Regions from separate parts of the Pseudoalteromonas sp. SWN166 genome, predicted to be linked through region 3. Evidence: predicted binding sites of a transcription regulator. Region 3 holds the regulator's gene; each other region holds the start of a gene.
What was found. Region 3 encodes LexA, which represses DNA repair genes until DNA is damaged. Its sites were predicted from a motif close to TACTGTATNNNNATACAGTA; they were not measured.
Positions count from the first base shown of each region.

Region 1: a site for LexA is predicted at 2,068-2,087, ahead of I6F49_RS17810 (SulA-like leucine-rich domain-containing protein). Genes of this name have one in related genera too.
Region 2: a site for LexA is predicted at 4,798-4,817, ahead of I6F49_RS06355 (YebG family protein). Genes of this name have one in related genera too.

Region 1 is NZ_JADYXB010000043.1:5,691-13,142, reverse strand. It holds gene I6F49_RS17820 (diguanylate cyclase) at 105-1,022, shown strand; gene I6F49_RS17815 (YchJ family protein) at 1,093-1,572, opposite strand; gene I6F49_RS17810 (SulA-like leucine-rich domain-containing protein) at 1,602-2,045, opposite strand; gene I6F49_RS17805 (tetratricopeptide repeat protein) at 2,345-2,809, opposite strand; gene I6F49_RS17800 (NCS2 family permease) at 2,928-4,220, shown strand; gene I6F49_RS17795 (hypothetical protein) at 4,293-5,051, opposite strand; gene cysB (HTH-type transcriptional regulator CysB) at 5,374-6,351, shown strand; gene I6F49_RS17785 (L-serine ammonia-lyase) at 6,428-7,452, opposite strand, start outside.
Region 2 is NZ_JADYXB010000007.1:119,182-126,633, forward strand. It holds gene ccmI (c-type cytochrome biogenesis protein CcmI) at 1-113, shown strand, start outside; gene I6F49_RS06340 (MlaA family lipoprotein) at 123-854, shown strand; gene I6F49_RS06345 (EAL and HDOD domain-containing protein) at 1,117-2,343, opposite strand; gene putP (sodium/proline symporter PutP) at 2,676-4,154, shown strand; gene I6F49_RS06355 (YebG family protein) at 4,429-4,746, opposite strand; gene I6F49_RS06360 (ComEA family DNA-binding protein) at 5,059-5,355, shown strand; gene I6F49_RS06365 (DUF6170 family protein) at 5,380-5,682, opposite strand; gene dsbB (disulfide bond formation protein DsbB) at 5,684-6,202, opposite strand; gene fadR (fatty acid metabolism transcriptional regulator FadR) at 6,745-7,452, shown strand, end outside.
Region 3 is NZ_JADYXB010000021.1:46,567-54,018, forward strand. It holds gene ctaD (cytochrome c oxidase subunit I) at 1-258, opposite strand, end outside; gene coxB (cytochrome c oxidase subunit II) at 258-1,400, opposite strand; gene lexA (transcriptional repressor LexA) at 1,867-2,484, opposite strand; gene I6F49_RS13350 (PaaI family thioesterase) at 2,652-3,092, shown strand; gene I6F49_RS13355 (hypothetical protein) at 3,093-3,473, opposite strand; gene I6F49_RS13360 (hypothetical protein) at 3,789-4,514, shown strand; gene I6F49_RS13365 (chaperone modulator CbpM) at 4,590-4,910, opposite strand; gene I6F49_RS13370 (DnaJ C-terminal domain-containing protein) at 4,910-5,878, opposite strand; gene I6F49_RS13375 (endonuclease) at 6,121-6,774, shown strand; gene I6F49_RS13380 (S41 family peptidase) at 6,875-7,452, shown strand, end outside.

The DNA.
Region 1 (7,452 bases), on a different contig from region 3:
CTAATTCTTATTGGTAATTGAGTAGCAACCAATTAATTAACATTTGCATAACAAAAAATAGTGCTATAGGGTGTGTTTAATTAATAAAATAAAATAGTTGTATCATGCCGATAAATTACTCTGACCATCAATTAAAGTTAAGTTTAAAGAACTCTAAAGTACTTATAGTTGACGATCAGTTATTAAGCTTAATTGTATTAAAAAAAATATTATCTGAGCATTTTAATGTGACCACAGCTGGAAGTGGTGAAGAGGCAATTGAAATTTGTAATGCAGCTGTACCCGATATAATTCTACTCGATATTAATATGGGTGGAATGAGCGGTATTGAAACATGCTTAAAATTAAAAAATAATACTGAAACACAAGATATCCCGGTTATTTTTGTTACATCCTTTGAAAACGAAGAAAGGGAGTGCTGGGAAGCTGGAGCTGTTGATTTTATTAAAAAGCCAATTAATACAGAAACATTATTTAGAAGAGTTCGTGCACATATAACATTAAAATTACAGCACGACTTACTCAATCAAAAAGTATTTTTAGATGATTTAACTAAAGTGTTTAATCGGCGCTATTTTGATGCACACTTTAGTAAAATGGAGCGAAGTGCCTTACGAGAAAAAGTCGACTATGCACTATTACTCATCGATATAGATTACTTTAAGCAATACAACGATATTTATGGTCATGTGCAAGGTGATACGGTATTAAACCTTGTTGCACAAACTATTACTAATAGTTTGCAAAGGCCAACAGATTTTGTAGCGCGTTATGGCGGCGAAGAGTTTGTAGTTGTTTTACCTCATACAAGCACTGAAGGTGCAATTTGTGTTGCCGATAAAATCAAAAAAAATATAATCGACTTAAAAATCCTTCATAAATATTCAGAGTACGGGTTTGTTACCATTAGTATTGGCGGTTCAACTTTACAACCTTACGAAAGTAACAAAAATACGGTGCAGATCGCAGACGAAAAAATGTATGAGTCTAAAACACAAGGGCGTAACAAAGTGTGCTTTTAAGCTGAGCTAGCTAATAAAGCTCGTGATACTTAAAAACACTTTGTAGGTAATAAATGATCAAATAAAATTATTACACGCTATGGCATTTTTTATATTTTTTAGTGCTACCGCACGGGCAATCATCATTTCTGCCCACTTTAATATCTTCAACTGGGTATATAGCACCATCTAAATAACGCCATTTGGAATTTTCTTTAATAAACTGCGATTTTTCGTGAAGTTCACAAAATAAGTTTTGATAAAAATATTGGGCTTTAAATTCTACATTGCCAGTGTCTTCATCATAGCTTGAGCTAATTACATCAAGATTGATAAATCGACAACTGTTAGCAAAATCATTGATTTCTTTAACAGGGTTTTCAGCTTGTTTTTCTTCAGCGTAGGTTTGATAAACATATTTTGCATTTTTAATAACATAAGCACTAAATCGTGAGCGCATAAGTTGTTCTGGAGTGTCAGCTTGCTTAACATATAAGTGAAGCGGCTCGCAGCAATTGGCATAATCGTGCCCACTGCTGCAAAAACATAATGTGGTATTGAGTGAGGTCATAATAATAATACAGAGTCTAAAACATTAGTTTAACAAGCTTGTTGGGCGAGTGGTATCTCTGTTGTTTGAGCCTTTTTTGTAAAACAGTATAGTTTTGTATTCGTTTTGCTCAAATCGAACGATAGATTAGTAAGTAATTGGTTATTAACTATATCGGTCCAGGTAATTACCGCTGCAAAATTTCCGTTATGTAATGCAGAATTTAATACATACTCTAAATTTACTAGGTGTTTTTGCCTAATTACTAAGAGTTTACTTGTATCAATTGAGCATGAATCAAGTAAAGCTTTACTCGGTACATGGTCTGGAGCAATTAATAACGTCCAAGCATTAGAGCTATTGTATTGGTGTAATACTTTTAAAAGCTCAAAGGTCGCTGAAATTTCATCTTCAATCTGAATCAAATTTACGCAATCGCTTTGCTCATCTTGTTGGTAACTTTTAACTGTTCTTACGGTAATAGTCTGTAACATAATTTCACTCACTGGGTTTTTATACAGTATTCATATACAGTAGTTTATACAGTGCTTTCGTGCAAGCCTTTTATGCTATTTATTTGTACAGTTATTCAGCTTTTGATCATTGTTTTTATTTTTTTTAATTTATAATTCTTTATTAATCAGCTTGTTATAGGGTTGTTTTTGAGAAGGTATTCTAAAAATAAATTTTTGAGTAGTGTCTTAATTTTGGGGTTTTATACTGTATAGAATTGTCTTTGTAACCATATACAGTACTTTCAAACACTGTATACAGTACTTTTTTCATAGTTAGCCTATGTGTTTTCACTCGTGCGAGGGATCATCTGAGAAAACTGGAGTTGATGGATTTGTTCGTACAAACTTGCTGCATAACATTGGGCATCTTTAAATCGCTTAGTTTCAATATGCTTACGTATATCTGTAACCGCTGCAGTGGCAGGGGCGTATCCCTGACTACTTGCCAAGCTTAACCAAGCTGCAGCATGAAACACACTTTGTGGCACGCCTTCACCTTTCACAAAAAATAAACCCAAATAAAACTGTGCTCTTTGGTTTCCTGCCATTGCAGCAAGGCGCATCCATTTTGCTGCTAATGGGGGTTGATTATTTTTTAAATAATATAGGGCTTTATTTAAAGTACTTTGCTCATTTTTTTTATTATCAATAGGCACAGAAGTATTTTCAGGTTGAGTCACAAAACCTAAAATATTATCTAGCTGTTGCGCTAAGTCTTGCTCGCAAGGTGTTGTTTTAAGCATATTGGTTAATTTATTATTTTAATTACTTTAATAGTTTAGTATATAGCAAGGTAAAATGTCCTGTAAAAGATAATTTTTATGTTAAAATCCCGCCACTTTTTACTATCACAAGTTTATTATGTTTGAAGCCTTATTTAAACTGAGCGAAAATAATTCAACAGTTAAACGCGAGTGCGTTGCTGGCCTAACTACCTTTATAACTATGGTATACATTGTATTTGTAAACCCGGCTATGCTTGCTGAAACAGGGATGGATCAAGGGGCTGCATTTGTAGCTACATGTATAGCAGCAGCGATAGGCTGTTTCATAATGGGTTTGTGGGCTAATTATCCATTAGCATTAGCACCTGGTATGGGACTAAATGCCTTTTTTACGTATGGTGTCGTATTAGGCATGGATTATACCTGGCAAGCCGCGTTAGGGGCTGTATTTATGTCGGGTTGCATATTTTTGTTTTTAAGTTTATTCAAAGTCAGAGAGTGGATTATTAATGCTATACCTCTGGTGCTAAAGCGAGCTATCGCTACGGGCATAGGTGCTTTTTTAGCATTAATTGCACTTAAAAATGCAGGCATTATTGTCTCAAGCCCAGCAACATTAGTGCAGTTGGGTGACATTACTTCTCCTGGACCACTATTGGCAATATTAAGCTTCTTTGTAATAGCTGCACTTTTATACCGCGATTTTAAAAGTGGCGTACTTATTAGTATTTTATTAGTGACTGGTATTGCTCTAAGTTTTGGGCTTGTTGAATATCACGGTGTTATGGCTATGCCACCATCAATAATGCCTACTTTTATGCAGCTAGATTTTGCAGCCGCTTTTGATATATCAATGATGAGTGTTATTTTTGCCTTCTTATTTGTCGATCTTTTTGATACTTCAGGTACGTTAGTTGCTGTAACCCAAAAAGCGGGTTTAGCTGATGAAAAGGGCAATATGCCTCGTTTAGGACGCGCATTAAGTGCTGACAGCTCAGCAACTATCGCAGGTGCAATGTTAGGTACTTCAACTACTACATCTTATATAGAATCGGTTGCTGGCGTATCTGTTGGCGGACGTACGGGTTTAACGGCCGTTGTTGTTGGCATTTGCTTTTTACTGATGATGTTTTTTGCACCGCTCGCACAAATGGTACCGGCATATGCAACCGCGGGCGCTATTTTGTACGTCGCAGTATTGATGCTGCAAAATTTGAAGTTTGTAGATTGGGATGATATGACCGATGCAATTCCCGTAACGGTTGTGTTGCTAATGACACCATTAACATTCTCGATTGCGCACGGTATTGCGCTTGGCTTTATATCTTACACCGCGGTTAAAGTATTGTGTGGTAAAAAAGATCAAGTCAGTATTAGTGTTTGGATATTAACAGCCTTGTTTGTTTTCAAGTTTGCATTTTTGTCTTAATGGCTAACGAAAAATAAAAAAAGCCTGCACAAATTTAATTTGTGCAGGCTTTTTAATGCTTTTATAAAAACACTACCATTTCTTTTTAGGAGCAAACAATATGTCTAAATCATCTTGCTCAGCTTCTGTTTTCTTTTTAAGTGCGCTTGCGTTAGAAGCTCTTAGTTCAACACTTATGGCTTCTAAGTAACCTTCAACTTCCAGGCGTTTTGCTGTTACATATTCGTCAGAATAGGTGACTGCACTGAGAGTTGCTTGCGCTTTTTCAAAGTACTGTCTTGCAGAGCCAACCATACTGGCTGAACGGGCAGACAAACCACGCTTTATTTGGCTTTCAATATTAATACGTAGTTGTAGTTTTTCGAGGCGTTTATCTTCTAAAACAAAAACTTGGCTATCAATACGACCTTTATTATGTTCAGAGCGTAAAATTGAGCGCAATTTTTTGATGCCTTGAATTAGGCCAACAAGTTGTTTGTCATTATTGGGTAATGCTAGGGCTTCACTGCTGTTGTCTAGAACTGCATTGGAGAGGTGCGTTTTAGCCTCACCTAAGCGGCTTTTAAGTGCTTTAGATGTTGGCGAATTAGTAACCATCGTATTTAATGCTTCGTAAATACGGCGTTGCAATACACGGATTATATTTTCAGAAAGAGGAATATTGGCACTATTCATTAGCGCTTCTTCTGTTTCTTCTATTATAGCTTTTTGTTTTGTAAGCTCTTTACGGCGTTCCGCTTCTTGTTTTTCTTTGTGTTGTTGTACAGCACTTACCCAAAGTGCAATCACAATCAATGCAACTATAAGCACTATTATAATAGAAACGATCATGGTGTAATTCTCGGATATATAAGCTAATTTTATAATCTTACATTAAATATGTGTTAACAGGGTAGCTTTGCGCCGATTAACTTAAAAATATACCAAAAATTGATAGGTTCAGCCCTTTATAAACTGCAGTAAGCCTAAGGGCTTATAAATTTAAGCTGAATAATCATCGCTACCTCAAGCATATTTATTATGCTAGCCTTGAGCTCTAATCAGATAATTGCATACCTAAAGCCTTAAAGTACTATTTTATGTAAATAACACTTGGTTTTAAGTGGTATTGCCTTTATAAATAATATGAATAATAACGTTAAAATTTGCAGCCATGAAATTACAACAACTCAGATACATAGTAGAAGTACAAAATCATAAATTAAATGTTTCAGCGACTGCTGAGAGTTTATTTACCTCGCAGCCAGGAATTTCTAAACAAGTACGCATGCTAGAAGATGAGTTGGGTGTACAAATTTTTGGCCGCAGTGGTAAGCATTTAACGCATGTAACGGGTGCTGGCGAAGATATTATTAATATTTCTCGCGAAATACTCTCTAAAGTAGAAGGTATTAAAGCAGTTGCTAATGAACATACGTTGCCTGACCAGGGTAAGTTAAACATAGCAACTACACATACCCAAGCTCGTTATGCTTTGCCTAATGTTATTCAAGGCTTTATGAAAAAATACCCTGCGGTATCACTTCATATGCACCAAGGGACACCACAGCAAATATCTGATGCGGCAGCACGCGGTGATGCTGATTTTGCTATTGCTACAGAAGCGCTGCATTTGTATTCAGATTTAGTGATGCTGCCTTGTTACCATTGGAACCGCAGTATTGTTGTTGCTAAAGACCATCCGCTCGCTAAAAAGGCAAATAGTTTAACTGTGGCTGATATTGCTCAGTACCCGCTTATTACCTATGTATTTGGTTTTACGGGTCGCTCAGAGCTTGATAAAGCATTTAGCGCACACGGACTTGAGCCACACATTGTATTTACTGCAACCGATGCCGATGTTATAAAAACATATGTACGTTTAGGGCTAGGAGTTGGTGTTGTTGCGTCAATGGCGATAGATCAAGTGAGCGACACAGATTTAGTGTGTATTGATGCAAGCCATTTATTTGAAGCTAGCACGACCAAAATTGGTTTTAGAAAGGGCAGCTTTTTACGTACTTACATGTATGATTTTATCGAACGTTTTGCTCCACACTTAACTAAAGAGCGAGTAGAGCGAGCAAGCTTATTACGTAACCAAGATGATGTAGATAAATTATTTGCAGATATAGAGTTACCCGTTAAATAATGTAACTACATTAAACGAGTAATAAAAAAGCCGTCTATTTTTAAATAGACGGCTTTTTACTTTTATAAAGAGCTGGCTAGCATTCGATAATATTAACTGCTAATCCACCGCGAGCGGTTTCTTTGTATTTGGTTTTCATATCGTTACCAGTTTCAAGCATGGTTTTAATCACTTTATCAAGTGATACCTTTTGCTCGCCACTGCCACGTATAGCTAAGCGTGAAGCGTTAATTGCTTTAATCGCGCCCATTGCATTACGTTCAATACACGGCACCTGTACTAAGCCACCAACAGGGTCGCACGTTAGGCCTAAATTATGTTCCATACCAATTTCCGCAGCGTTTTCTACTTGTACAACGTTACCGCCAACAATTTCTGTTAATGCACCGGCAGCCATAGAACACGCAACGCCCACTTCACCTTGGCAGCCTACTTCGGCACCTGAAATAGAGGCATTCTTTTTATATAAAATACCAATAGCAGCAGCGGTCAATAAATAACGCGTGGCTATATCGCGGTCTACTTCTTTCACAAATGTGTGATAGTACATAAGCACAGCCGGTAAAATACCCGCAGCACCATTAGTTGGTGCGGTAACTACACGGCCACCTGCCGCATTTTCTTCGTTTACGGCAAGGGCAAATAAATCAACCCAGTCCATTGCACGAAGAGGATCGTTACTGACTTCTATATTTAGTTTTAAGTATAAGCTTGGCGCACGGCGCTTTACTTTTAAGCCGCCAGGTAAAATACCTTCGGTGCGCATACCACGGTCAATACACGCCATCATTACTTTCCAAATATGGAACAGCGTGTCTTTTATTTCATCTTCGGTGCGCAGTGTTTTTTCGTTTTTCATCATCAAGCTAGAAACACTAAACCCTGACTCTTTACACATTTCTAGTAGCTCTTTTGCGCTACCAAATGGGAAGGGGGCCGGGTTTTCTTCTCTAATATCGAGGGCTGCCTGTTTTTCGTTTTCAAACTCTTCGTCGGTGACAATAAAGCCACCGCCAATAGAGTAATATACTTTGCTGTAAACTTTTTCACCGTTGTTTGAGGCGATAATTTCCATTGCATTAGAATGCTTAGGCAGCGTTT
Region 2 (7,452 bases), on a different contig from region 3:
CTATAGATGACTCGGTTATGCCAAGTTCTGGTGAGCTAGAAGGTCATTCAGAGTCGTTAAAGCGTGAAAGTGTAAGTGACTACCAACTTCAAATTGATACATTAATACCTTAAGGACGTTAGATGTTAAAACACAGTTTTACTTTTTTATGTTTATTGATACTAGCCGGGTGTGCTCAAGTACCACAAAGCAAAGTAGATGACAGAGATCCGCTGCAAAGTATTAATCGTCCGTTATACGACTTTAATATGGATGTACTGGATGCTTATTTATTGCGCCCAGTTGCTGTAGGTTATGTTGAAGTAACGCCTGTACCGGTAAGAAACGGTATTGTTAATTTTACAGGTAATATTACAGCACCTGTCGATATGATTAATGCGGGTTTGCAAGGTAAACCGGGTAATGCAAGTGTGAGCTTAGCGCGTTTTTTAGTTAACTCTACGGTTGGTATTTTTGGTATTTTTGATGTAGCCAGTTCACTTGGTCTTGAAATTGTAGATGAAGACTTTGGACAAACGTTAGGTGTATGGGGCGTGGGTGATGGTGCTTATTTAATGCTACCTGGCATGGGTCCTACAACAGCACGTAACCTGACCGGTGATGTAGTCGACAACTTTGTATTACCTGAAGTTGCGCTAACGACTCCACAAACTATTCTAGTGTTTGTTTTAAAAGCAGTTGAGGCGCGTGCATCATTAATCCCACAAGAAGGGCTATTAAATGATTCACTTGATCCGTACTTATTTGTAAAAGATATTTACTTCCAGCGTCAGATTTATGAGCTGTACGATGGCAACCCACCAATAAAAGAAGAGCCAGCTGATTTTGATGAAGACTTTTTAGAAAGTTTATAATTGAAAAGCCACTCATAAAAACGCCAGCTAAATGCTGGCGTTTTTATTTGCTGTTTATATATTTAACCTGAACTCTGGATAATAAATCTATCTCGAGCAGTTATTTTCAGCGCTAACTACGTTGAATTTACTTGCAATAGGCTAACTATTGACGCGTAAGTTCGCCTTGTTTTCACTGAAAATCTCTGGCTAGAGAAAAATAAATTTAAATATCATTATGATTTAATATATTAGTAAATATCTTAACCAGAGTTCAGGTAGTTTATTTTTCGTTCACTACTAACTGCATTTGTTCATTAACCCAAGCTAGCGCTTCATGATAAGCATCGGGAACTTTTTCACCTAGATTTAGCTCTTTCGTTAGCTCGTTTGCAGCTGACCAGTTTGCTTGTTCGTAGTATTTAACTAAGTTTAAATATTTTGCTAGCAAGCCTTCATCGTTTAATAGCGCTGCTTTTATATCATTAGAAAGTGGAAGCTTTTTCATTACGCTTTCCATACTCTCATCTAAAATAGCATCCATTAGCGACATCATACCGGTTAAAAATGCCATGCCGGTATCTTTAAACTGCCCATGGGATATAGCGAGCAATTCAGCAAATCGAGCGCGCGTAAGCGATAGCCTAATTAGCTCTACAGGTTTGTCTGCTGATACTTGTGCTGCAAACAGTAGTGACAATAGCTTTTTAATTTCATTGGCGCCAAGCACTATAAGAGCTTGCTTAATGGTACTTATTTCTGCGCGTCTTGCAAATGCGGCAGAATTTGAATACCTAAGTAATTTATAAGATAGGTTTACATCACGTTCAAACACATCAGTGATTTTCTTAAGATCCATATCAACACTTGATGTTTCGTAAAGTAATTCAGCTAATGCCATTTCTGAAGGTGGTAGAGCCTTACTTTGTACCATTTCAGGTTTTGAGAAGAAAAATCCTTGGAAATAATCAAACCCAAGCTCTAAAGCTTGTTGGTAAATTTCATAGGTTTCTACTTTTTCGGCAAGTAACTTAATATGTGAGTGCGGTTTTAAATCGTTTAGAACCGTTTTTATTGTATCTATATCGGATGCTAAAAAGTCTATTTTAATAATATCAATAAATGGGTAAAAATGACGCCATACAGGTTGATGAATATAGTCATCAAGAGCAATAGTGTAACCTTTATCTTTTAAATCTTTAACGATAGCTAATAAACGCTTACCAGGCTGGATAGTTTCAAGTATTTCTACAACTATAGTGTCTTTACCTAGTAGTGTAGGGTAACCCTTTGATAGTGTTTCTAGGGTGAAGTTTATATAGGCAGGTTTATTGTCAGTTAAATCTTCTAAACCAAAATTAAACTGGCTACCCTCTATAAGTCGTGTTGTTGCTTCGTCACCATCTATATCGGGAAATACGTTATCAACGCCATCACGAAATAAAAGCTCATAACCGATAAGTTTTTTATCTCTATCTAAAATCGGTTGACGTGCAGCGTAAAAATACATAAACAGTTCCGTAAGAGTGATGTAATTGGGTATTGTAATAATATATGGCAAAAGATTCAAAATAGCATTACGTATATTTGCATGATTAATAAATTATCATTATAAATTAAGGTGTTTCTTCTATTTAATTCATTATATTTTACCAATTCGCTTTAAAATCATTCAACATGAGTATTTTTGTATCAGCTGGAAGCAACAAGTTGGAGATTTTATTGTTAGGCATGATATAGTCAGCGAGAATGGTTTTTATCCTAATAGTGTCTTTATTATAATATTTTAAGAGTCAATATTCGGATCAAGAGCCTGTTATTAATAATTATGCGGAGGCTAATTTGGAAACAGGAATGATTATTTCACTAGCATTATATTTTGTTGTAATGTTAGGTATCGGACTATATGCATATAAGCAATCTACTGGCGATGTATCAGGTTACATGTTAGGTGGACGAAATCTATCACCAAGTGTTGCTGCACTATCTGCAGGTGCATCTGACATGAGTGGCTGGATTTTAATGGGCCTACCTGGTGCGATGTTTGTGACTGGTTTTAGTAGTACATGGATAGCAATCGGTTTGGTGATTGGTGCTTGGTTAAACTATCTGTTAGTAGCACCAAGATTGCGTGTGTACACTGAAAAAGCAAATGACTCTATAACAATCCCAGATTACTTCTCAAATCGCTTCAATGATAAGTCAAACTTATTACGAGTTGTATCAGCTGTTGTGATTATCGTCTTCTTTACTCTTTACACGTCATCTGGTGTTGTAGCCGGCGGAAAATTGTTTGAAAGCTCATTTGGTCTAAGTTATGAAGTAGGTTTATACATTACAACGGGTGTTGTAGTTTTATATACTTTGTTTGGTGGTTTTTTAGCGGTTAGCTTAACTGACTTTGTGCAAGGTTGTATTATGTTCATCGCACTGATTCTAGTGCCTACCGTAGCATACTCTTTACTAGAACAACCTCTAGAGTCAACTCTGCATAGCGTAAACCCAGATATGCTTAACTGGATTGGAGCAGGCTCTGCATTGGGTATTATTTCTGCAATGGCATGGGGTTTAGGTTATTTTGGTCAACCACATATCATCGTTCGTTTTATGTCGGTACGTAGTGTTAAGGATATGCCTAAAGCTCGCCGTATTGGTATGACATGGATGATTGTTGCTGCCCTTGGTGCTGTTGGTACTGGTATATTTGGTGCTGCTTATACTTATGAAAATAATATTGTAGTTGAAGATCCTGAAACGATTTTCCTAATTCTTTCTGAGTTATTGTTCCACCCACTTATTGCTGGCTTTTTACTAGCTGCAATTTTGGCTGCTATCATGAGTACTATCTCATCGCAATTGCTAGTAAGCTCAAGTTCATTGACTGAAGATTTATATAAAACATTTTTACGTAAAGATGCTAGCGACTTTGAATTAGTTACTGTTGGTCGAATTAGCGTTGCCGTAGTGGCTATGTTTGCTATTTACTTAGCTTACGACAGAGATAGCTCTATTTTAGACCTAGTAAGTAATGCATGGGCAGGCTTTGGTGCTGCTTTCGGTCCATTGGTGCTGTTCAGCCTTTACTGGAAACGTATGAATTTTGCCGGTGCGTTATCGGGTATGTTAGTAGGTGCGTTTACAGTGCTTGTTTGGGTTTATGGTCCGTTTACTATTAATGGTGAAAGCTTAAGTAGCTTTATGTACGAAATAGTACCTGGCTTTATTTTATCTAGTATCGCAATTGTTGTTGTTAGCTTAGCTACAAAAGAGCCAGAGCAAAACATTACCGCTTTATTTGATGAAGTAGAAAAAGAGCTTTAAATAGCAATTACTACTCATTTTTGAATGAGTAGTAATTAATACCAATCCGCAATAATACTTAATCATTTTGCGGGGCTAATGTGTCGCTACTGGCGTTAAAAAATTATCATTTAGAACAACTAAATATCGAATTTTTTGCCTAGCTATCAACACGTTTTTTTACCCTCAAAATAGATCACTTAATTAAGTGAATTGGTATAATAAAAAAGGGAGCAACTTAGTTGCTCCCTTTTTTATTTAGTTTGTCCCGTCCGAGGAAAGGGCAATCTACGAATTAACTTGCTTTTTTATCGTTGCTATCTTCAATTGATGCAACATTATCTGACTTTTTACTTTTTGTTGGCGCTTTGGCAACAACGGGATCTTTGCCGCCCTTTAATATAGTCATAAAGTCATCTTTGCTTTTCGCTATTTCTAAAGCAAGTGATTCAATTTGTTGCTCACTAAGCGGTACGTCTACCTTTTCTAGCATTAGCTCAAGTGATTCTGCTATATCGAGCATCTTGTCATAAGCATCAGCTTCTTTTTTGGTAGTAAACGTCATACGCTCGACTCCGTTTCGTTCTACAACATATTTAACAACAACAGCCATGATTTCTCCTGCAAAATTGCTTGGCACCGTGGTTTGTAAAAACCATTAGATTACTGTTTTTATGTACAGTAATGGTTTGTAAGTAAATTTGCAAGCGTGAAGTATTAATTTTTAGGTGTCTTAAATTTGACAAAAAACGGTAACTTTACTTTAGTTAAGCAATCACTTGTTGTACCAGCTGCATTTTCAGGATTTCGGATCATAGTGATAATGCGCTTAGGTACACTTTAAGTGATGAACTTTACAGTTCCTTATTTATTGATTTCCTGAGCAATACTCAAAATTAAGAAAAGAAGAATAAGGGCAAGTTTAATGAAAACGTTAAAAAATTTACTCATCATAAGCTTATTATGCTTACTACCTGCAACTACCGTATATGCACAACTATCGGAAGTAACCAAGCAAATGCCTCAAGTTGAGACAATTAGTATAAATAATGCTGATGCAGATATGCTTGCTAAGCTACCGGGTATAGGTAAGAAAAAAGCGCAGGCAATTGTGGATTATCGTGAAGAAAACGGTGAATTTAAAAGCGTCAGTGATTTATCGCAAGTTAAAGGAATTGGTAAAAAACTATTAGCTAAATTAGAGGGGAAAATTTCACTTTAAAGCTATTAAGTAATAATCAGGGCGCTATGCGCCCTGATTAAATTGTTTTAATGCATCGCTTAAGTGCTTTTTAGCAAAGTTAATTTCAATAGGTGTTGTTAATAGCGGATAGCAAAGCCCACCAAGTATCAAAAACGGGATTAATATCCAACCTTTAAATACCGTGAATATTAAAAATAGTGGACTTAGTAATATTAATTTAATAATACGTAGTAACACTTTATCAGTTGGCGATAACATACTTAACGAAAGTGCTATTACGTCCTGGCGCTTGCGCACTTTTAAGTGTTTAAGATCATCTAATTGGCTTGAAAAAAAGGTAAACATATTAAATCGATTTTTTTGTTATTAAGCGGCTAATCACTAAAGCAAACAAAGTGATTGAGAATAGCGCAAATATAATTTCCATCCAAGCAGGCATGCTCAAACCAATAAACTGCCAATCTATATTTCCACAATCCCCGGTCGCCTGAAAAAAGCTAGGTATCCATTCGTGTAACGGCATAAACGATGGGAAGTTTGGTTCAAACTCACAGCTAAATGCAAAAGGGTCTGTGGTGGTTTGCATATCAATATGCTCGCGAGCTATAAGGTATCCCCAAACACTCGATACACCCCAAATTACATACGCTAATATACGAACTGCTTTGCTCTGTGGTTTAGTCGAACCTACAATGCCTGCACCTAATAAACCCAGTACAGCGGTACGTTGATATATGCACATTATGCAAGGCGCCAATCCCATTTGGTATTGAAAGAAAAGGGCGGTCACTTCAAGTAAAAAAACGATAGCTGTAAATAAAAGCCACGGGGTACGTTGGGTGGGTAATTGCGCAAGCCAGTTCATAAAAATTCCGCGTTTAAATAAGATGTTAGATTATGACCTAGGATAATGTATGCGGCAACAAAAAGGAAAAAAAAGCTACCGAAGTCGCTTTTTATAAGATGAAATTATTGATCACTCAATCCAGCCTCAGTAGAGGCTACATGATGCTCTATTATTTTCCCATCGATACATAAGCTCAGTTATATCGCTTACTTATACCATATTGGAGCTGGCTAAATAATTCTTTAAAGTTGCAGTTAGAACGCTATGTTGCATAGGTGTTCCTTTTTAATGTACTTATGTGTTTTAAGTTGATTCAGCTAGGTATGGTGTAAATAAAAAATACCAATAATTACAATGTACCTACAATGAATATTGCTCTGTAAATTTATACATTGTAGCTATATTAGAGAAACCTAAATTTTATTATTTATTAATCTTTAATTTCTACTCATTTGCTTATTAATATACCTGACTTTACTTGTTAGTTATGCTTCGTCTGGTACAATCAGTCAGTTATTCGTGTAAAACGATGAGTGTTGATTAATTCGAGTGGGAACTGGATGAGAATTTTTAAAGCGAAAAGCCCAGCAGGATTTGCTGAAGAATATATAGTTGAATCTATTTGGAACGGCGATTTCCCTCCAGGTTCAATTCTACCTGCCGAGCGAGAACTTTCAGAGTTAATTGGTGTAACAAGAACGACCTTGAGAGAAGTATTACAGCGTTTAGCACGTGATGGCTGGTTAACAATTCAGCATGGTAAACCAACGAAAGTAAATAACTTTTGGGAAACGTCTGGCTTAAATATTCTTGAAACACTAGCGCGCTTAGATGAAGACAAGATGCCAGAGCTGACAGATCAGCTTTTATCTGCACGTACTAATATTAGTGCTATTTATACACGTGCTGCAATTAAGTTGAATCCTGAACGTGTAATTGAAATTTTATCACAAAGTCATGAGCTAGAAGACACTGCGCAGGCATTTGCTGACTACGATTATAAAGTTCATCACGAATTAGCCGTTGCGGGTAATAACCGTATTTATGTATTAATACTCAACGGTTTTAGAGGTTTTTATTCAAAGATTGGTTGTCATTACTTCTCTGATGCTGGAACTCGTGAACTTGCTCGTCAGTTTTATAAAGATTTAACAATCTTGGCAGAAAATAAAGAGCACGATGGTGCTATTTCGATGATGCGTAAATACGGTCATCAGACAGGTGAGATTTGGCAAAAAATCCGAGGCGATATGCCCTCAGATATAATG
Region 3 (7,452 bases):
CACCATAATCAAGCCATGCACTGTGGTCATTTGATTAAAAAAGTGAGGATCGACCAACTGTAAACCAGGTTGAAATAATTCAGCCCTGATCACCATGGCCATTGCGCCGCCAATTAAAAACATGGTCAGCGAAAAAATTAAATATAAACTACCAATATCTTTATGGTTAGTTGTATAAAGCCAGCGTTTAAAGCCTTTTGCAGGATGATGAGCATGGTCAGCTTCATTGGCGTTAGGTTGTTCTACTATGCTACTCATTAGTTCGCCTCCACTTTGGCATCAATTGCTGCCTGTATTTGACTCGGCTGAATAACATCACCCGTATCGTTACCCCACGCATTACGTTTATAAGTAATAACAGCTGCTAATTGCTTTATAGATAACTGCTTGGCAAACGCTTGCATTGCCGTACCTGGTCGTCCATGGATAACTACATCAATGTGATCTTTTATATCGCCAAGCACTATCGGGCTGCCTTTAAGCGCAGGAAAAACACCCGGCAATCCCATGCCAGTAGGCTGATGACACGCCGCGCAGCTGGCCATATACACTTGCTCGCCTAAAGTCATTAACTCTTCTTTTGGGAGGGTTTTATCAAGTAATGCGGCATCTGCTAATGCTGCTTTTTGTTTCGCCTGCTTTGCATCGGCTAGCCATACTTTAAAGTCAGCTTCAGATTTAGCTTCAACCACTACGGGCATAAAGCCATGATCTTTACCGCAAAGCTCGGCACATTGACCTCGGTAAATACCTTCCTCGTTAATATTGGTCCATGTTTCGTTTATAAATCCCGGGTTAGCGTCTTTTTTCACAGCAAAATCAGGTACCCACCATGAGTGAATAACATCATCAGAGGTCATTAAAAAACGTACTTTTTGATTTATTGGCAGTACAAGAGGTTTATCAACCTCAAGTAAGTAGTTAGGATTTTTATCTGCAAGATTCGCTATTTCGTCTTGAGGGGTGGATAAAATAGAATAAAATGCGACGTCTTCGCCCATATATTCATAGTGCCATTTCCATTGCGAACCTGTGATTTTAATAGTGAGATCAGCTTTGCTGGCATCTTCCATTGCAATTAGGGTTTTAGTGGCTGGTACTGCCATAGCAATTAAAATAACGAATGGAATAGCTGTCCAAAGTATTTCTACTTTAGTGCTTTCGTGAAATTGGGCAGGTATAGCCCCTTTAGATTTACGGTGATGAATAAGTGCCCAAAACATAATTGCGAACACTATCACCCCAATCACACAACATATTATAAATATGGTCATGTGCAGCTGATATACATTATTGCTTATATCGGTTACGCCTTTGCGCATATTGTATTGGCTATTAGCCAAAACTGGGTGCGAAAAAACACATAATATAAGCCACAAGGTAGAGGTCAGTTTACCCATGTGACGGCTCCTTTGATGCTATTGCGAGTGCAAAGCGAAGAGGCATACGGCTTAAACGCCAATTCGTTATTTTTATTATTTAACCAATCTTGTTTTTTTGACTGGTATCGCTGCCCCAACAAAGAGTTTGTATATTGTGTGTTCTCAAAACTGAAAAGCTGTGAGTTATTGTTAGTTCAGCACACTAATGATTAGCTAAAAAATGAGCAACAAGCAAGCTTTAGTATAAAAAACAACCGAGTAATATTTAAAAATCAATCAAGTATCTGCAAGCATATCGACTATTTAACATTCAAAAAGCGAGCAAAACAAAGGGGTGTAACACATAAGGAAGGAGAAAAGCATGAGTGAAAAAAGTTTACAGTCTAAATAATCAGTTAGCTGTTTTTCGCATAATTAAAAACAGAAAATGCGTACTAATTAGTACGCATTTATAAAACTGCTTGTTTAAAAGCTATTTTTAAAGTCACATCCAATCAGCGTTTCTTATAACGCCAACGGCTAAGCCTTCAATATTAAAAGACTCATTCTCAAGATCTACTTCAATAGATTCAAAATCGTCGTTTTCAGCATGAAGTAATACTTTACGACCCGCTTTCTCAAGACGTTTTACAGTTACGTCTTCATCTACGCGGGCAACAACAACTTGCCCGTTTTCAGCGGTTTGAGTACGATGCACAGCAAGTAAATCGCCATCCATAATACCAATATCCTTCATGCTCATACCGTTAACGCGTAGTAAAAAATCGGCGGCTGGTTTAAACATTAAAGGATCGATTTTACAGTGACTTTCAACGTGCTCTTGCGCCAAAATAGGTGAACCAGCAGCAACACGCCCTATAAGTGGTAAACCTAATTGTTCAGGCTCTTCTTCTTCAATTAATTGAATACCACGGCTTGCACCTGGTTTCATTTTAATTGCGCCTTTTTTAGCAAGTGCTTTTAAATGTTCTTCAGCAGCATTGGCACTTTTAAAACCTAGTGTTTGCGCTATTTCAGCACGTGTAGGAGGCATACCAGTGTCTTTAATAAAAACTTTAATTAGTTCGAGTATTTGAGCTTGGCGGTTCGTTAATGGTCGCATACAACTGGTTTTCCATACAGTACATTTAACTGTGAGTATATACAGTTAAATAAAAATCGCAAATTTAAATTATGTCTTAAAATAGCCAAAGTAATTTCACTTGTGTACATTTTAGGGATATAACTAAAGCTAAGTTTATAAATGATTAAAAAGGCAAAGGAGTCGTTATGAGTATTTGGTATCAACCTATTACTTTAGAGTTTTGCAAACAGCTAGATGAAGGTATAAATGGTCAAGGTACGCTGATGAAAACTATGGGGATAGAAATCACAGAAATTGGTGATGATTACTTAGTTGCAACTATGCCTGCCATACCTGAGCATCATAACCCAATGGGAATGGTTCACGGTGGTGCTAATGTTGTACTTGCCGAAACAGTAGCGAGTTATGCTGCTAACTTTGTTGTCGATTTCACAAAATTTTACTGTGTAGGGCAGGAAATTAGCGCAAGCCATTTAAAAGCATCTCGCAACGGTACTTTAACTGCCACGGCAAGAGCATTTCATATTGGCAAACGTAGTTCAGTATGGGAAATAAAAATTACAAATAGCCGCAATGAGCTGTGCTGCGTATCAAAAATGACCGCAGCAGTCGTAGAGCGAAGATAGTTACTTTTCGATTGGGTAAATTGTAATTTCCATACCCGCACCAATCGCAGATATACGTAATAATGTATCTGCATCTAAGGCTTGGTTAAAGCACTTAGGAGATGTGCCTGATTCAAAGCCAATATCAAACGTTCTACGTGAACAACCTAACCATTGCTTTAGCGCGTTACGCGAACACGATTCAATAAGCTCACATATATGGTTTATTGCTTTATCAGGTGTGCTAACCTCACCTGTAGCTTCAATACGCGCTAATTGACGGTATTCGTCTTTGTCATAATGTAAAATCGTAGCGACTTTCTTCAAATCTGCCACTAGCAAACTAATATCTTGCTTTGATTCAAGCTCAAGATCTACATTTAAAAATTGAATTTCCGACATTGTTTCGTATTTATCCTCTAATAATTTCATTGCAAACTTTAACGCAGTTTTACTGTTATACCAAATCAACTACGCTCAATTAACCACTTTATATGGATATTTAGCTGCTTTTAAGGATTTATCAGCACTTAAAACTCGTTTACTATCAAAAAAATCCGCTTAGTTAAACAAATAAATCATGTTAGTTACTTAAATGTAATCTCTTTAATTTCTAAATGATTACAGTAAGCTATAGTTTAAACTGCGACAAAATGCCGCAGTAACTTATTCCATGAGTGTAATATACTAACCACTAAAAATAATAAGACTATAAAAATGAATAAAAAAACATTTAAACATGCGCGCAAGTTTCATAAATGGTTAGGTTATTTATTAGCACTACAAATTTTAGCATGGTTGCTAGGTGGCTTAGTTATGAGCGCAATTCCACTTGATAAAGTACACGGCAAACATCTAGCAACAAAAGCCCTTAGTAAGTCATTTACACAAGCCGATTATCCAACATCACTTGATAATATTACGTCGCAAGTCGCTAACCCAACACAAATATTATTTGAAGCTTTTTTAACTACACCAATTATTACCGTTATTAGTAATACCGAACAGCAAAGCTTTAATGCCCTTACAGGAAGGCCTTTTGAGGCACCTACAAAAATACAAATTACTACTAATGCTAAAGCCCACTTGCTTATTGACGCTCAAGTAATAAGTACAACCTTACTAAAAAAGGGCACCAGAGAAGTAGGATATAAAACCAATGTTTGGCAGGTACAATTTGACGACTTGTTGAGTACAACACTTTACTTAGCTGCAAGTAACGGAAAAGTAGTGACTATTCGCAGCACACTATGGCGAATATTCGACTTTTTTTGGATGTTACATATTATGGATTACGATGAGCGAGAGGATTTTAATAATCCACTGCTTATTAGTTTTGCAGCAACCAGTGTACTTTTTTGCCTAAGCGGGATATTACTACTTATAAAAAATATACGACTAAAGCGATTAATCTCAATTAAAAGTAAGAACAAATCAAAATAGTCACATTAATTTTTAGGAGCTAGCGCACTCTCATTAAAGAGTGTGCAAACGCTAAACACTGATATTAGAATGATTTTATTCCAAGTGGTTAAATCGACTCAAATGTCGTTTTAACATTTCGTTTTCTAAAATCAACTCATCACGCTCATTCAGCAATTGTAAAATTAACGCTATTGCCGACCAATCTAACGAGAAGTCATGCTGAATACGGGCCGCTTTTTTGACTAAGGTTACTGCAGATACCGTAAATTTCCATTCTGCAACATGCTCTCCCTCAATAGGCACAGCAATACTATGTTCAACTAGCTCATATAAAATTGCTTCGTTAATATCACTACTCAAACATAGCTCTGTACTGGTAAGTAAATCTTCTTTTTGTGTCACAATAATTTGCATTATGGTTTACTCCAGTCGCTGCGGGGATCAAAGTGAGCTTTTTCGGCTAATTCTTCCCAAAGCTTTTTACTGGTTTCATCAATAGATGTTGGATTAACAATTTTAAGTACAGCAAATAAGTCACCTTTGCCTTTTTTACTAATTAATCCCTTACCTTTAATACGCAAACGTTGACCAGACTGGCTATTAGGCGGAATCGTTAGTTGAATTTTTCCTGTTAATGTCGGCAAATTAATTTTTGTGCCAAGAGCCGCTTCCCATGCTGCAAGAGGGACGACTATATTTAAATTATGACCTTCAACATCAAATAGTGGGTGAGGCACTAAACTAATGTGTAAGTACAAATCGCCATTTTGTCCATTCGCAGACCCTAATCCACCTTGCCCTTTTAGTCGAATTCGCTCGCCATTTACTGAACCTGCTGGAATTTTCACTTTAAGTGATTTTTTAATTTCAGAGACACGGCCACTGCTATCTCGCTGCGGTAACATAAACTCAACAGGCTTAACGGTATCAACTAAAGTTTCTTCAAGAAAAATTGGGAACTCTATTTCCACATCTTGTCCTTTTTGCGCGCGAGCAGCGTTACTTCTGCTCTGCCCTGAACGATCAAACCCACCGCCTCCGCCAAACATTGAATTAATAAAGTCAGAAAATTCTTGATCGGTTTGAGGATCACTTTGCTGGTAATTACCTTGTGTAGAACCAGCGCTACCGCGATAATTTGTTTGCTGCTGATGAGCACGATTTTGTTGATGGCGACGTAGCTCGTCGTATTTTTTACGTTCATCTTTATTATGGATGACTTCGTAAGCTTCTGCTATTTCTTTAAATTTATCTTCTGCTTGAGGCTCTTTGCTTACATCTGGGTGATATTTTCTGGCTAACTTTTTATAAGCTACTTTAACCGCTTTATCGTCTGCATCAGGGGATATCCCAAGTACTGAATAATAATCAACAAATTTCATTTGCAATCCAAATCCCCATATTGAGTAAGCTTTAAGCATACTCCTTAACTTATAATCTTGTGTAGCTAAAGTACAATAAATAGTAAGAAATAAATGAATAGTAAAATAACTTTGAAGAAAAAATTAATTAGACACTTTTTAGTAATATTCCTAGTAATATAAGTGCAGGCCTTAAGTTAACTTTATCTTTTATCTTCAGGGCTTTAAACTAGGCATTCCTGTAGTTCACATTTGTGATGGATATGACTCGATTTATTCTGGCCTTATTGGCTTGTTGTGTGTGCGTTTCGGTATCGGCCGAACAATTCACCCGCTTTTCAACCGCTAAAAGACATCTAATTAAAACCCTACCTGACAACGCTAAAAGCATTTACTGCGGCTGTGATATTAAAAAAGAAGGTAAAAAACTAACTCCCGATCCGACTAACTGTGGTTACATTCCTCGAAACACCCTTACCCGCTCAGGCAAAGTAAATGTGCGAGCTCTACGTATTGAATGGGAACACATTGTTCCGGCCTGGGAATTTGGTCACCAGTTACAATGTTGGCAAGATGGTGGGCGTAAAAACTGCCGTAAAGTAAGTGCTAAATTTAGAAAAATGGAAGCTGATATAAATAACTTAGCGCCTGCTATCGGGGAAATTAATGCCGATCGCTCTAATTATCGCTTTGGCATGCTTAGCGAAAACGCAACACAATATGGCCGCTGCGAAGTAAAAGTAAACTTTAAGCAACGTGTAGTAGAACCGCCTGTTTATGCACGAAAACGTATAGCTGATACCTACGCTTACATGCAAAAAACATACGGTTTAAAAATATCAGATAAACAGCAAAAATTATTTAACGCTTGGAAAAAGCAAGCATTTGCAGATACAAGTAGTGCGAGCAAGCTCTAGGCTTTAACACTCATTTACATAAATCAAAGTTATAAATGTTGAATAAACGAGCGAGTGTTGTAATATTTTAAACAACTTATTTACAAAAAAGCCCTTAACTATGTTTAAAAATAATAAAATCTCGCTTGTCATTTTTGCAGCACTTTCGGGCTTTGCTCTAACAGGTTGTGGCGGCGGTGGCGGTATCGACGCTGCTCCGGTAGTTACAACACCTGTTAGTAGCAGTCCAACATGGACTGCAGGTGTATTTGAGCCGTCAGACGATTTAAAAAACTTTTGCGAAACACCCCGCACAGGTAACGATCCCTTTAACAACAACGACCCTTACCCAGATAAAGTAGGTTCCGCCCTTTACGAAAAACTTTGGCTTCGCTCTTGGAGCGATGAAACCTATCTTTGGTATGATGAAATTGCCGATAACGACCCTGAAAGCTTTGCTACAGTCGCCGACTACTTCGCTCAATTAAAAACAGAGCAGCTTACCGACTCAGGTGCAAAAAAAGATAACTTTCATTTTTCAGAGCCTTCTGAGGATTACTTTCAAGAAGCACAATCGGGCGTTACTTCTGGTTACGGAATAAATTGGGCGTTTATTGGCGATACAGCCGATCGTATTTTACGCGTTGCTTATCTTGAAGATGATTCTCCAGCTAGCAATAAAGGCTTTCAGCGCGGTGA